Actinomadura luzonensis: one gene and its partner. The main gene of each other region encodes a partner of the protein of the gene in region 2 in a complex. Links are inferred from orthologs where the notes say so. Each region holds a gene or a part of one and is shown on either strand. Other genes may lie near its edges. The genes, in order: uvrB and pcrA.

What was found.
Region 1: the proteins of pcrA (region 2) and uvrB are in contact, whole or in part, in a crystal structure (PDB 7EGT), measured with the Thermus thermophilus proteins. The link is inferred for Actinomadura luzonensis from one-to-one orthologs. Residues at the interface, in WP_096412145.1 of Thermus thermophilus: His654, Arg656, Phe657, Gln666, Asp668, Glu669, Lys680, Arg681, Leu682, Ser683, Lys685, Tyr686, Ala687; in WP_096411307.1 of Thermus thermophilus: Glu23, Leu25, Arg26, Asp27, Gly28, Glu29, Arg30, Phe31, Arg55, Glu326, Asp327, Phe328, Glu379, Ser382, Gln383, His398, Gly400, Arg401.

The regions. Positions count from the first base shown.
Region 1 is NZ_JAKRKC020000002.1:29,801-36,929, reverse strand. The notes cover bases 1,969-4,926. They hold uvrB (excinuclease ABC subunit UvrB), read right to left. Parts: upstream 4,525-4,926; coding sequence 2,413-4,524; downstream 1,969-2,412. Other genes in these bases: MF672_RS30235 (ABC transporter permease), read right to left, coding at 4,811-4,926; MF672_RS30240 (helix-turn-helix transcriptional regulator), read right to left, coding at 4,563-4,796; MF672_RS30250 (PepSY domain-containing protein), read right to left, coding at 1,969-2,327. Also shown: MF672_RS30265 (hypothetical protein), read right to left, coding at 1-105; MF672_RS30260 (PadR family transcriptional regulator), read right to left, coding at 147-716; MF672_RS30255 (alpha/beta fold hydrolase), read left to right, coding at 775-1,536; more of MF672_RS30250, read right to left, coding at 1,659-1,968; more of MF672_RS30235, read right to left, coding at 4,927-5,665; MF672_RS30230 (ABC transporter ATP-binding protein), read right to left, coding at 5,662-6,576; MF672_RS30225 (SPFH domain-containing protein), read left to right, coding at 6,717-7,129. UniProt on the Escherichia coli protein: The UvrABC repair system catalyzes the recognition and processing of DNA lesions. A damage recognition complex composed of 2 UvrA and 2 UvrB subunits scans DNA for abnormalities.
Region 2 is NZ_JAKRKC020000003.1:544,594-551,739, reverse strand. What follows is about bases 1,615-4,589. They hold pcrA (DNA helicase PcrA), read right to left. Parts: upstream 4,234-4,589; coding sequence 1,996-4,233; downstream 1,615-1,995. Other genes in these bases: MF672_RS47580 (PIG-L deacetylase family protein), read left to right, coding at 4,370-4,589; MF672_RS47590 (L,D-transpeptidase), read left to right, coding at 1,615-1,932. Outside these bases: MF672_RS47600 (ATP-binding protein), read left to right, coding at 1-183; MF672_RS47595 (response regulator), read left to right, coding at 180-812; more of MF672_RS47590, read left to right, coding at 934-1,614; more of MF672_RS47580, read left to right, coding at 4,590-5,089; MF672_RS47575 (CPBP family intramembrane glutamic endopeptidase), read right to left, coding at 5,106-5,810; MF672_RS47570 (WhiB family transcriptional regulator), read right to left, coding at 5,892-6,152; MF672_RS47565 (neutral zinc metallopeptidase), read right to left, coding at 6,247-6,867; MF672_RS47560 (glutamate-cysteine ligase family protein), read right to left, coding at 7,008-7,146. UniProt on the Escherichia coli protein: A helicase with DNA-dependent ATPase activity. Unwinds DNA duplexes with 3'-5' polarity. Translocates on single-stranded DNA with 3'-5' polarity. Initiates unwinding more efficiently from a nicked substrate than double-stranded DNA.

The DNA of each region.
Region 1 (7,129 bases), on a different replicon or contig from region 2:
GGCCCGCCAACCCTCCTCGACGATCGCGTCCACCAGGCCGGCGCACCGCTCGCAGGCGGGCGCCCCGGCGGGCTCCCAGTGCTCGCACGCCCCGCATCGCCGCATGGGCGGCACGCTACAAGCCCGCCCGCGCCCGCCGCACCCGGTTATCCGCCCTCGTGAAGCCCCCGCCCGCCCGTCTGGCGCGCGGGCCGGCGCTCCAGCTCAGCGATCGTGTCGCGGAGCCAGGCCAGCTCGGCCTGGCTCGTGGCGTGCGCGATGACGAGCAGGCCCTGCCGGAACGGGTCCGCGAACTCCTCGGCCGCCATCGGCCGCTCGCCGTCGTAGAAGAAGCTGGTCGGCTCCTCCAGGAACGCCAGCCGTCTCCGCAGCACGGCGGCCTGCGCGCACGGGTCGTCCAGGTGCCGCAGGAAGGCCAGCAGCGTGAACCACCGGTTCTCGTCGCTGAGGTCCAGCTCGGCCGGCTCGCGCAGCCGCCGCTCCAGCTCCTGCCGCCCGTCCTCGGTCAGGTAGAGGACGCGGCGGGGCGCGGCGGCGGCGCCCGGCTCGTCCTTCCTGGTCACCCAGCCGGCCGCCGCCATGCGCTTGATCGCCGGGTAGAGCGTGCCGTCGGCCACCGGGCGGACGTGTCCCGTCAGGGCCGCCACCCGTTTACGCAGCTCGTAGCCGTGCAGCGGCTGGTCCCTGAGGAACCCGAGTATCGCCAGCTCCAACATGACGACGATCATACCTCGGAGCCGATGTATATTGGCCCCGATACATGAGGAGACCGTCATGCACGATGCCATCGTCCACCCCAGCGGTGCCCGCATGCGCTGGGTCGAGCTGCCCGGGCCGGACCCGGTCCGGGTCTACGTCCACGGCCTCGGGGCCACCTCGGCCCCCTACTACGCGGAGGTCGCCGCCCACCCGCTGCTGGCGCGCCGCCGCTCCCTCCTGATCGACCTGCTCGGCTTCGGCATCAGCGACCGGCCGCTCGAGTTCCCGTACACGCTGGAGGCGCACGCCGACGCCCTCGCCGAGGCCCTGGGCAAGGCGGGCGTCTCCGGGGCGTCGCTCATCGCCCACAGCATGGGCGGGGCCGTGGCGATCGTCCTGGCCGCCCGCCATCCGGGGCTCGTCGCCGGCCTCGTCCTCGTGGACGCCAACCTCGACCCCTATCCCCCGCTCCCGGTGCCGCCGGGCGGCAGCGGCATCGCGAGCTACGGCGAGGAGGAGTTCGTCACGTCCGGTTGGAAGGAGGTGCGCGACCGCGTGGGGCCGCACTGGTGGTCCACCATGCGCCTGGCCGACCTGCGCGGCCTGCACCGCACCGCCGTCAGCCTGGCGCGGGGCACCGACCCCACCATGCGCGACCTGCTCACGTCACTGCCCGTCCCCCGGACGTTCCTGTACCCGGACGGTGACCCGCCGCGCGACCTCGAGGGGCTGCGGGCGGCGGGCGTCCGGACCCTGGCCATCCCGGAATCGGGACACAACATCATGCTCGACAACCCGGACGCCTTCGCCCACACCCTCGCCGAGTTCCTCCCCTGAGCACACCCGCCGGCCGGCGACGCCCCTCCGCGACGCAGCGGCCCGAGCCCAGCCGGCGCGGTGGTGCCGGAGGCCCGCTGCCCGCCCGGGGCGGGCGGCAGCTCTCGACGGCGAAAGCGAGCTCAGCTCGGCGTGGCCGGGCTCGGGCTGGAGGCCGCGCTCGTGGCGCTGGTCGTGGTCGCGGCGCCGGTGACGGCGTCGACGGCGACCTCGTGCTTGGTGCCGTTCGGGACGACCACGTCGGCCTCCCAGACGGGCTTGCCGTGCTCGGTGTCCAGGTTGAGCTCGGTGATGCGGCCCTCCGGGACGGTGGCGGCGACCTTGTCGAGTGCCTGTGCGTAGTCGACCTTCACCGCGTCGGCCAGTTTGCGGTGCTCGGCCTTGTCCTCGGCGTCGTCGTCCTCCAGGCTGGGGCCGGCGACGATCTTGCTGCCTGAGATGTCCATCTGGTGCTCGGTGCCGTCGCGGTCGATGACGTGAGCCTCCCAGCGGGTGCCGTTCTCCTCCAGCTCGATCGAGACCAGGGTGGAGCCGGGCACGGCGGCGAGCGCGGCCTGGGCGGCCCGCTTCAGGTCGCCCGCCCCCACGCCTGGCGAGGGGGAGGACGTGCCGGGAGACGTGCCGGCGGGAGCCCCCGAAGGGACGCCTCCCGTCGGGGACGGTGGCTGGGCGGCCAGCCGTTCCATGCCGTGCGCCTCGTGCGCCTCGTGCGCCTCGTGCGCCGCGTGCCCGCCGCAACCACCGGCCAGCATCGCGGCACCGGCCAGGACCCCCGTGAGCGTCTTGTTCATGCCGTTCCGCTGCCCGCGCCGGAAGGCTCCATTCCCGCAGGCAGCCGCCCCGCCGCAGGCTCGTGGGCGGGGCGGTGGACGGGGGTCAGTGGACGCCGGCCTCGCGCATGTCGCGGAGCTCCCGCTTGAGCTCCTTGATCTCGTCGCGCAGCCGGGCCGCCACCTCGAACTGCAGGTCGGCCGCCGCCTGGTGCATCTGCTCGGTCAGCGACTCGATGAGCGACTCCATCTGGGCCCGCGGCATCTCGCCGGCGATCGCCTTGGCGTGCTGGCCGGCGGCTCTGGCGGCGAAGCCGGGCACCGGGGCCTTGCCGCGCGACTGCTGCCGGCCGCCCCCGCCGAGGAGCTTGTCGGTGTCGGCGTCCTCGCGCTGCAGCGAGTCGAGGATGTCGGCGATCTTCTTGCGCAGCGGCTGCGGGTCGATGCCGTTGGCCTCGTTGTAGGCGATCTGCTTGGCGCGGCGCCGGTTGGTCTCGTCGATCGCCCGCTCCATGGACGGGGTGACCTTGTCGGCGTACATATGGACCTGTCCGGACACGTTACGGGCGGCCCGGCCGATCGTCTGGATGAGGGACGTCTCGGAGCGCAGGAAGCCCTCCTTGTCGGCGTCGAGGATGGCCACCAGCGACACCTCGGGCAGGTCGAGGCCCTCGCGCAGCAGGTTGATGCCGACGAGCACGTCGAACTCGCCGCTGCGCAGCTCGCGCAGCAGCTCGATGCGGCGCAGCGTGTCGACCTCGCTGTGCAGGTAGCGGACCCGGATGCCGAGCTCCAGGAGGTAGTCGGTGAGGTCTTCGGCCATCTTCTTGGTGAGCGTGGTGACGAGGGTGCGCTCGTCGCGCTCGGCCCGCTCGCGGATCTCGTGGACCAGGTCGTCGATCTGCCCCTTGGTGGGCTTGACGACGATCTCGGGGTCGACCAGGCCGGTCGGGCGGATGACCTGCTCGACGACGTCGCCCTTGACCCGCCCCAGCTCGTACGGCCCCGGCGTGGCCGACAGGTAGACCGTCTGCCCGATGCGCTCCAGGAACTCCTCCCACTTCAGCGGCCGGTTGTCGAGCGCCGACGGCAGCCGGAAGCCGTGGTCGACCAGGGTGCGCTTGCGCGAGGCGTCGCCCTCGTACATGGCGCCGATCTGCGGCACGGTCTGGTGGGACTCGTCGAGGACCAGCAGGAAGTCTTCGGGGAAGTAGTCGAGCAGGGTGTTGGGGGCGCTGCCGGGGGCGCGGCCGTCCATGTGGCGCGAGTAGTTCTCGATGCCGGAGCAGGTGCCGATCTGGCGCATCATCTCGATGTCGTACGTCGTGCGCATCCGCAGCCGCTGCGCCTCCAGCAGCTTGCCCTGCCGCTCCAGCTCCGACAGCCGCTCGGCCAGCTCCGCCTCGATGCCCGCGACGGCGGCGGCCATGCGCTGCTCGCCGGCGACGTAGTGGGAGGCGGGGAAGATGTAGAGCTCGTCGTCCTCGGTGATGACCTCGCCGGTCAGCGGGTGCATCGTGGACAGCTTCTCGATCTCGTCGCCGAACATCTCGATGCGGACGGCGAGCTCCTCGTACTTCGGGATGATCTCGATGGTGTCGCCGCGCACCCGGAAGGTGCCGCGGGTGAAGGCGAGGTCGTTGCGCGTGTACTGCATGTCGACCAGGCGGCGCAGGAGCTGGTCGCGGTCGACGTCCATGCCGACGCGCAGCCGGGCCATGCGGTCGACGTACTCCTGCGGGGTGCCGAGGCCGTAGATGCACGAGACCGAGGCGACCACGATGGTGTCGCGCCGGGTGAGCAGCGAGTTGGTGGCCGAGTGGCGCAGCCGCTCGACCTCGTCGTTGATCGAGGAGTCCTTCTCGATGTAGGTGTCGCTCTGCGGGACGTACGCCTCGGGCTGGTAGTAGTCGTAGTAGGAGACGAAGTACTCGACGGCGTTGTTGGGCAGCATCTCGCGCAGCTCGTTGGCGAACTGCGCGGCGAGCGTCTTGTTGGGCTGCATGACCAGCGTGGGCCGCTGCAGCCGCTCGATCAGCCAGGCGATCGTGGCGGTCTTGCCGGTGCCGGTGGCGCCGAGCAGGACGCTGTCCTTCTCCCCGGCCTTGACGCGGCGCTCCAGCTCGGCGATGGCCGTCGGCTGGTCGCCGGAGGGAGTCATCTCGGTGACGACCTCGAAGGGCGCCACCTTCCGCTGCAAATCTGTGACCGGACGCATGCTGCCACTGTAGGCGGCGCGACCGACAGAAACGGACGTCAGGCGGAGCGCTCGCCGATGCGCGGGAAGGGCGTGGTCGAGAACACCACCTCCACCGGCACCTCGAAGTACCCGGCGATCCTCAGGGCCAGGTAGAGGCTGGGGCTGTACTCGCCGCGCTCCAGGTAGCCGACGGTCTGGTAGTGCACGCCGAGCGCGTCGGCGAGCTGCCTCCTGGTCACGTTCCGCTCGGCGCGCAGCAGGGCGATGCGGTTGTAGACGGTCTCGCTCATCACCGCGTATCTTCTCAGCCGACCCGCTGCATCGCGCGGTGGCGGCGCTCCTCCATCATCGACCCCGACTCGCGCCTGGCCATGCGGCGCAGGATCGGCGGGGCGGCGAGCAGCGCGGCCACGGCCCAGGCGGCGAGCACGAGCGTGGTCTGCGCGGGGCGCCAGGAGCCGCCGATCTCGGCGGCGGCGGCCGCGTCCGGCAGCAGCGCGGAGCGCATGCCGAGGCCGAGCCAGTAGACGGGGAAGACCTGCGCGAGCCCCTGCAGCCAGGCGGGCAGCGCCGCGATCGGGTAGAAGACGCCGGAGACGGCGGTGAGCCCGCCGACGGTGAGCATGGACAGCCCGGCGGCGGTCTGGGGGCTGGTGGCCAGCGAGCCGACGATCGCGCCGAGCGGCAGCGCGAACAGCAGCCCGAGCAGGGTCGTCCAGGCGACGGCGAGCCATCCGCCCGGCCCGGCCGAGGTCAGCCCCGGCACGAGGAGGAGCCCCGCGACGAGCATGACGAGGACGCCGGCGGCGGTGTTGGCCGACACCGACACGACCCGGGCCACAAGGTAGCCGACCATGCCCTGCGGCAGGGCCTTGACCCGCAGCAGGGTGCCGTCCTCGCGCTCGACGGCGAGCGCCGCGACCCCGCCGGTGACGCCGTGCAGGGCCACGGACATGCCGATCACGCTCGGCAGCGTGGCCGCGGCCAGCGAGAACGTGGTGCCGGGCACGACGGAGCCGCGCTGGAGGAAGATCACCACGACGACGGCCGCTGTGGTGACGACGTCGAACCACAGCTCCTGCGGGTTGCCGATGTGCTGCTTGAACTCGATCCAGCCGCGGGCGGCGCCCAGCCGGACCGCGTGCGCGACGGGGTTCACGACTCCTCCCGCTGCACGATGGCCATGTAGGCGTCCTCCAGGCCGGCGCGGCGCACCTCCAGGTCGCCGACGGCCGTGCCGTGCTGCGCGAACAGCTCGCGCACGAAGCCGGTGGCGTCGTCGGTGGCGTGGACGAAGTGCTCGCCGTCGCGGCTCCAGCGCACCTGGGCCTCGCGGGAGAACGCGCGGGTGAGCCGGTCGGGGCTGCCGTCGGCGACGATGCGGCCGCCGGCCAGGATGAGGATGCGGTCGGCCAGCTTCTCCGCCTCGTCGAGGTCGTGCGTGGTGAGCAGGATCGTGGTGTCGTCGAGGTCGGACAGCCGGTGGACCAGGTCGTGGAAGTCGCGCCGCGCCTTGGGGTCGAAGCCGGCGGTGGGCTCGTCGAGGAAGAGCACCTCGGGCCGGCCGACGATGCCGATGGCGACGTCGAGGCGGCGCCGCTGGCCGCCGGAGAGCCGGCTGACGCGCTGGCCGGCCTGCTCGGCCAGGCCGACCGCGGCGATCAGCTCGTCGGGGTCGAAGGGCGGCCGCGCCGGGTCGGCGTACGGCTCGTAGTAGCGGGCCAGGTGCGCGAGGAGCCGGCGCACCGGCCAGCGCCCGTGGTCGCGCCACGACTGCAGCACCACGCCGAGCCGGGCCCGCCAGCGCTCGTCGCCGCGGACCGGCTCGGCGCCGAGCACCCGGACGTGCCCGGCGGAGGGCGCGCGGAAGCCCTCCAGGATCTCGATCGTCGTGGTCTTGCCCGCGCCGTTGGGGCCGAGCAGGACGACGACCTCGCCCGGCCGGACGGTGAGGTCGACGCCGCGCAGGACCTCCTTCGTCCCGTACGTCATCCGCAGCCCGCGCACCTCGATCGCGGCCCCCGTGTCCACCTCGCCAGGGCGGAACGTGAGCTCCCTTAACGCCCCCATCGACCCTCCAAGTAGTAGGACTACTACATAAATAGCACACCTACTACAGACCACAACACATCTGCGGCGACGTTTTGCAAGCGTTTAGTAAGTGGCACCCGATACGGTCTGATTCGCCGGTAGCGGAAAAGAGAGGTTCGATGTCACGACCCAGAGAGGCACTGATCCAGGCAGGTCAGGGCATAGCCCAGGCGGTGGCCCAAGGGGGTGACGTACGCGGGGCGGTCGGGCAGGCGGCGGGCCAGTTCGCCGGGCAGGTGGGCGGCCAGCTCGGGGGCCAGTTCGGGGGCCAGCTCGGGGGCCAGGGCCAGGCGCCCGGGTTCACGCTGAACCCGCACGACTTCGCCGCCGCGCGCGACGGCGGCGCCTCCGTCGGCACGCTCATCGAGGCCCGCTCGGCCTCGCTGAACGAGGCCGGCGAGATCGTCAACCGCAGCTTCGCCGAGAACGGCATGCACGTCATCTCGCCGGTGGTGATCCCGAAGGGCAGCACCGCGAAGGTGGTGGTGCCGCTGGGCGTCCTGGTGGTGCTCGGCCTCATCGGCGCGCTCGG
Region 2 (7,146 bases):
GTCACGGTTTTCGTGAAGGATCGTGGCAAGGGCTTCGACCTCGACGCGGTGCCACTCGACCGGATGGGCATCAGGGAGTCCATCATCGGCAGAATGGAACGGCACGGGGGCTCGGCCCGGATCCGTACGGAGCCGGGCGAGGGCACCGAAGTGATGTTGACGATGAAGGTGGAGAAAGAATGACGCGCGTGCTGATCGTCGACGATCACCGGCTCTTCCGCTCCGGCGTGCGGGCCGAGCTGGGCGACTCGATCGAGGTCGTGGGCGAGGCCGAGGACGTCGAGTCGGCCGTCAAGGCCATCTCCGAGCTCCAGCCGGACGTCGTCCTGCTGGACGTGCACATGCCGGGCGGCGGCGGCCAGGAGGTCCTGCGCCGGGTGCTCGGCGCCGGGTCGCAGGTGCGCTTCCTCGCGCTGTCGGTCTCCGACGCCGCCGAGGACGTCATCGGCGTCATCCGCGGCGGCGCGCGCGGCTACGTCACCAAGAACATCAGCGGCAAGGAGCTGACCGACGCCATCCGGCGGGTGGCCGACGGCGACGCGGTGTTCTCGCCGCGGCTGGCGGGGTTCGTGCTGGACGCGTTCGCCTCCTCCGAGGCGCCCTCGATCGACCCCGAGCTCGACTCGCTGACGCAGCGCGAGCGGGAGGTGCTGCGGCTGATCGCGCGCGGGTACGCGTACAAGGAGATCGCCAAGGAGCTGTTCATCTCGGTGAAGACGGTGGAGACGCACGTGTCGTCCGTCCTGCGCAAGCTGCAGCTCTCCAACCGCCACGAGCTGTCCCGCTGGGCCACCGCGCGCCGCCTGGTCTGAGGCCGATTCGGCCCCATTTGGACCGTTACAGGATAGTTATCGTCAGGCTGCCTACGAATCACCCTTCTCAGTTGTCACACAGAGAGGTAGTAGATGAGCACTTAGTCCAGGAGTAACCCCCTTGAAGCGCGTCACCCGGATGATTCCGGCGTTGCTCGCACTGGTCGTGGCGACGGCCTGTGCGGCGGAAATCGCCCCCATCCCGCAAGGCCAGGCCATGGCCGCCCCTCAGACCCAGGCCGCCGTCCCCGTCGCGGCCACCACCACCCCGGCCGCCACCCCGGCCGCCGCGGCCAAGGCCCCGCGGAAGGTCAAGCTGGAGATCGCGGACATCACCCCCATGGGGGAGAAGACCGAGAAGGTGGGCGTCGGTTTCCCGATCATCGTCACGTTCGACCGTGACGTGAAGACCAAGGACCGCGCGACGGTCGAGGCCCTGCTGCAGGTGGAGTCCGACAAGCCCAACGAGGGCGCCTGGCGGTGGGTCTCGGCGCGCAAGGTCATCTACCGGACGAAGGCGTACTGGAAGCCGTACCAGAAGGTGCTGTTCACGGCGCGGCTGTCGGAGCTGCCCGGCAACACCGGCGGCAAGGACGTCTCCCGTCGCTTCGCCGTCGGCGCGCAGAACATCTCGCTCGTCGACACCAAGAAGCACGTGATGAAGGTCTACCGCAACGGCAAGCTGGCCAAGAAGATCCCGATCAGCGCCGGTCGCGGCGGGCTCATGCGCGGCGGCGTGGACGTCTACCTCACCACCAGCGGCACCCACCTCACCATGGGCAAGAAGTCCGTGGAGACCATGACCTCGTCCTGGATGGGCGTGACGGACCCGAAGGACCCCCGCTACTACAAGGAGGAGATCCCGTGGGCCGTGCGGATCTCCGACAGCGGCGAGTACGTCCACCAGAGCGCCGGCTACTACCAGTACCTCGGGCGCTCCAACCAGAGCCACGGCTGCGTCCGCGCCACCCCCGCCGGCGCCAAGTGGTTCTACAACCTCGCCCAGCGCGGCGACGTCGTCAAGATCACCGGCACCAAGCGCAAGCTGCAGTGGAACAACGGCTGGAGCTACTGGCAGCTCAGCTACAGCCAGTGGAAGAAGGGCAGCGCCCTCTCCTGACCCGGTGAGCGGTGAGGGGCGCGCCGTCGGCAGCTCCTGGACGCCGGCGGCGCGCCCCTTTCGTCACAGCTTCTCCAGCGGCGCGTACGCCAGCAGCAACGTCTTCTCCCCGCCGCTGCCGAAGTCGACCTTGACCTTGGTCCGCTCGGCCACGCCGTCCACCGACACCACCGTGCCCAGCCCGAACTGGTCGTGCGTCACCCGGTCGCCCGGCGACAACGACGGCACCTTGCGCCCGCCGGCCCCGCCGGCCCCGCCGCTCCTGGCCGGCGCCGGTCGCGCGGGCTCCCTGCGGGTGGCGGCGCTCCACGCCGACTTCTCCGGGTCCGTACGCCAGTCGATGAGCGCGCCCGGCACCTCGTTGACGAAGCGCGAGGCGGGATTGAACGACGGCGACCCCCACGAGCTGCGCACCGCCGCCCGCGTCAGGTAGAGCCGCTTCTGCGCCCGCGTGATGCCGACGTAGGCCAGCCGCCGCTCCTCCTCCAGCTCCTTCGGCTCGCCGAGCGAGCGGACGTGCGGGAACACGCCGTCCTCCATCGCCGTCAGGAACACCACCGGGAACTCCAGCCCCTTGGCGGTGTGCAGCGTCATCAGCGTGACGACGCCCTGGCCGCCGTCGGAGTCGGGGATCTGGTCGGCGTCGGCCACCAGCGACACCTGCTCCAGGAACTCCACCAGCGTGCCCTCCGGGTTGGCCTCCTCGAATTCCGAGGCCACCGAGATCAGCTCGTTGAGGTTCTCCAGGCGGGACTCGTCCTGCGGGTCCTCCGACGCCTCCAGCTCGGCGCGGTAGCCGGTGGCCACCAGCACCTCCTCGGCCAGCGCCGACGGCGGCACGCCCGCCGCCTTGGCCATCAGCTCCTCCAGCATCGCGACGAACTCGCGCACCGCGTTGAGCGAGCGCGTGGCCATGCCGTACGCCTCGTCGGCCCGGCGCAGCGCCTCCCAGTACGTGATGCGCTCGCGCGAGGCCAGCGCCTCCACCATCGCCTCGGCCCGCTCGCCGATGCCCCGCTTGGGCACGTTGAGGATGCGCCGCAGCGAGACCACGTCGCCCGGGTTGGCCAGCACCCGCAGGTAGGCCAGCAGGTCCTTGACCTCCTTGCGCTCGTAGAAGCGCACGCCCCCGACCACCTTGTACGGCAGCCCGGTGCGGATGAAGATCTCCTCGAACACCCGGGAGGCCGCGTTGGTGCGGTAGAAGACCGCCACCTCGCCCGGCTTGACGTCCTCCTCGTCGCTCAGCCGGTCGACCTCCTGGGCCACGAACATGGCCTCGTCGTGCTCGTTGTCGGCGACGTAGCCGACGATCTTGGGGCCGTCGCCCTGGTCGGACCAGAGGTTCTTCGGCTTGCGCGACTCGTTGCGGGCGATGACGGCGTTGGCCGCGGCCAGGATGTTCTGGGTGGAGCGGTAGTTCTGCTCCAGCAGGATCGTGCGGGCGTCGGGGTAGTCGCGCTCGAACTCCAGGATGTTGCGGATCGTCGCGCCGCGGAAGGCGTAGATGGACTGGTCGGCGTCGCCCACCACGCACAGCTCGGACTGGTCGGCCCCGGAGCGCACCTGCTCGCCGTCGGCCGTGCGCAGCTCGGGATGCCCCACCAGCTCCCTGATCAGGACGTACTGGGCGTGGTTGGTGTCCTGGTACTCGTCGACCAGCACGTGCCGGAAGCGCATCCGGTAGTGCTCGGCGACCTCCGGGAAGAGCTGGAACAACGTCACCGTGTTCATGATGATGTCGTCGAAGTCCATCGCGCCGGCCTCGGTCAGCTTCAGCTGGTACGACTTGTAGGCCTGCGCGAGCGTCTTCTCCAGGTGCGAGCCCGCCTTGTCGAGCGCCGTCTCGTAGTCGATCAGCTCGTTCTTGAAGTTGCTGACCTGCGCCGAGAACGAGCGCGGCGGGTAGCGCTTGGGGTCGAGGTCCATCTCGCGGCAGACCATCGCCATCAGCCGCTGCGAGTCGGCCTGGTCGTAGATCGAGAAGCTGGAGGGGAACCCGAGCCGCTTGGCCTCGCGCCGCAGGATGCGCATGCACGCGCTGTGGAACGTCATCACCCACATGGCCCGCGAGCGCGGCCCGATGAGCTTGTCGATGCGCTCCTTCATCTCCTTGGCGGCCTTGTTGGTGAACGTGATCGCCAGGATCTCGCCCGGGTGCACGTCGCGCTCGGCCAGCAGGTAGGCGATGCGGTGGGTGAGCACCCTAGTCTTGCCCGACCCCGCTCCCGCCACGATGAGCAGCGGGCTGCCATGATGGATCACGGCCTCGCGCTGCTGCGGGTTGAGGCCGTCGAGCAAGGGGTGGTCAACAGAGACTTGGGTCGGCACCCACCTAGGTTAAGACGCTCCACCGACAAACGGCGCCCGGAATGCCGTCCGCCGGGTGCCGGTTCTCCTCCTCAGGAGAACGATTGTCGAGCTCGGAAGGAGAGCCATGCTGCCGGAGGCCGAGATCAACCGGGTGCTCGTCGTCACCGCGCATCCCGACGACGTCGACTTCGGCTCGGCGGGGAGCGTGGCGCTCTTCGCGGACCGGGGCGTGGAGGTCACGTACCTGCTGGTCACGGACGGCGACGCGGGCGGCAACGAGCGCACCCTGGACAACACGGGCATGGCCGAGCTGCGCCGCGCCGAGCAGCGCGCCGCCGCCAAGGCGGTGGGCGTGACGGACGTGCGCTTCCTCGGCTACCCCGACGGTCAGGTGGTGCAGTCGCTGGAGCTGCGGCGCTCCATCGCCCGCGTGATCCGCCAGGTGCGTCCCGACCTCGTGCTCACCCACCACCCCGACCGCAACTACCGCTTCATCGCCCCGAGCCACCCCGACCACCGCGCCGTCGGCGGCGCCACCCTGGACGCCGTCTACCCCGACGCCCGCAACCCGTACGCCTACCCCGAGCTGCTGCTGGAGGAGGGCCTGGAGGCGTGGACCGTCCGCGAGGTCTGGCTGACCGGCGGCTCGTCCCCCGACCACTGGGTGGACATCACGGACGTCATCGACCGCAAGCTCGCCGCCCTTCAGGCGCACGTGAGCCAGGTGGCGCACGTGGAGGGGTTCGCCGAGAACGTCAAGAGCCGCTTCGCCGCCTGGGCCGAGCAGGCCGGCCTCGGCCCCGGCCGCTACGCCGAGGCCTTCCAGGTGGTCTCCACGGCGTGACCGCGCCGGACTGCGCTCACGCCGCTCCTGTGACCTCCTTCTTCTTCTTCCCGGCAATCCTGGCGAACAGGTAACCCAGGGAGTTCGTCGACAGATGCAGCATCACGGGCGTCAGCAGGCCGCGGCGCCGCCGCAGCTCGCAGAACAGCACGCCCGCCGCCGCCGTCGACACCACGCTGCCCGCCACCACCCGCGCCGTGTCCAGGCGCCCGGGCGCCTCGCCCGCGGTCAGGGCGCCGAGCGCGGGGTTGGCCCGGGCCATGTCAACGGCCGGCAGGATGTGCCACAGCCCGAACAGCGCCGAGGACGTGGCCGTGGCCGCCACCGTGCCGTGCCGGCGGCGCAGCATGGCGTACAGGGCGCCCCGGAAGCCGACCTCCTCCAGCAGCACCGTGCCGAGCGGCACCTGGACCAGCGCCTCCTCCAGCACGCGGGCCCGCGACAACGACAGGGCGCGCTCGTCGTGGAACAGCGGCCGCGTCCGGGGCAGCGCGACCCCGGCCGCGTAGACGGCGGCCACCGCCGCCGCCAGCGCGCCGCCCGCGATCGCGCCGCGGCGGCCGTGCTCGAACCCCATCTCCTGCCACGACAGGCCGGACCTGCGCGCCATCGCGACGAGCGCGGCCGTGGCGAGCGTGGACGTCAGGGGGCCCAGGCGGGGGGCGACCTTGTTGTTCAGGATGTTGGCGGCGGCGAGCACGGCTACCGAAGGGAGGATCACCCCTGCAGGCTACGTCGCCCGCCGTGCCGGACGCCGCCGTGCCGGACGCCCGCTCTGCCGGACGTGTGGGCAGGGGAAGGGTCAGGAGGCGGCGGCGGAGTCGCGCCAGCCGGCCGGGAAGCGGGACCGGCGCCGCTCCTGTGGCGTGAGCCCGCCCCAGATGCCCTCCGACTCGCCGGCCCGTAACGCGTACGAGCGGCACTCCTCCAGCACCTGGCAGCCCGCGCAGACCGCTTTGGCGCGCGCTTCCTGCAACGGCGAGGGGGCGAGGGGGAAGAAGAGGTCAGGGTCGCTGGACCTGCACGCCCCCCGGCGCAGCCAGCCGATCTCCTCCAGTGGCATGGGTCAACGGTACGGCCCAAGCATGATCGACCACATCATCCTCTGGGTTGACGGCCCTGTACACCCTGGGGCGACGACAGCGGCCCCGCGGTCATCAGCAGGCGTCCACCCCGCTCCGGTACCCCCGCGCGAACGACGACTGCCGCTGCTCGCCGGTCCCGTGCGCGGCCGGGTTGAGCCAGTCGTCAGAGGGGTCGCCGGCCGCCGCCAGGCTGAGCAGCAGCTCGTCCTCGTCGCCTTCCTGGGCGCGCAGCGCGCCCGAGCCGACCAGGGCGGACAGGGTGCCGCCCGCGTAGCAGTCGGCCTGCAGCTCGGCCTGGACGTTCAGCTCGAAGCCGGAGCGGAGCTGGGCCTGGATCGAGTGCCCGAACTCGTGCGGGATGACCACGTACACCGACCCGTCGCCCATCTCGCTCCACAGCCCTTCCAGCCAGTCGCGGTCGAAGGCGATGAAGTGGCCGGCGGGGCAGTAGAAGGCGTTGTTCGGGACGGCGGGCTGGCCGTCGCAGCTCGGCCCCGAGGAGCCGGAGTAGGGGATGAAGTCGTTGATCGGCTGATATGTCCGGCCGAGCTGGTCGAACTGCTGCTTCCAGAACTGCTCGGTCAGCGTCCGCGCGGCGCGGAGGTCGTCGTCGAAGGAGTCGTCCCCCTGCGGATCCATGGACGGCGCCCGGGACACGCCGCAGGACAGCAGGGACGACGCCAGCGCGAGCACGGCGAGCAGGACGAGCGGGAGGCGGCGGGCCCGAGCGAGGCGGGCCCGAGCGAGGCGGGCCCGAGCGAGGCGGGCACGAGCGAGGCGGGCACGAGCGGGGCGGGCAGGAGCGGGGCGGAGGGAAGGGCGGGTCACGCGCTTCAGACTTCCCAGGTGTGCACGGGCTCATTCGTATGCATCCGCCCGAGGTAGTCGAGCGTCATCGCCCGCAGCGCCTCGTGCCGGTCACCGCCCTCCGCGCGCACCCGCCGCACCTGCCAGCCGGCCCCCGTCATCCCG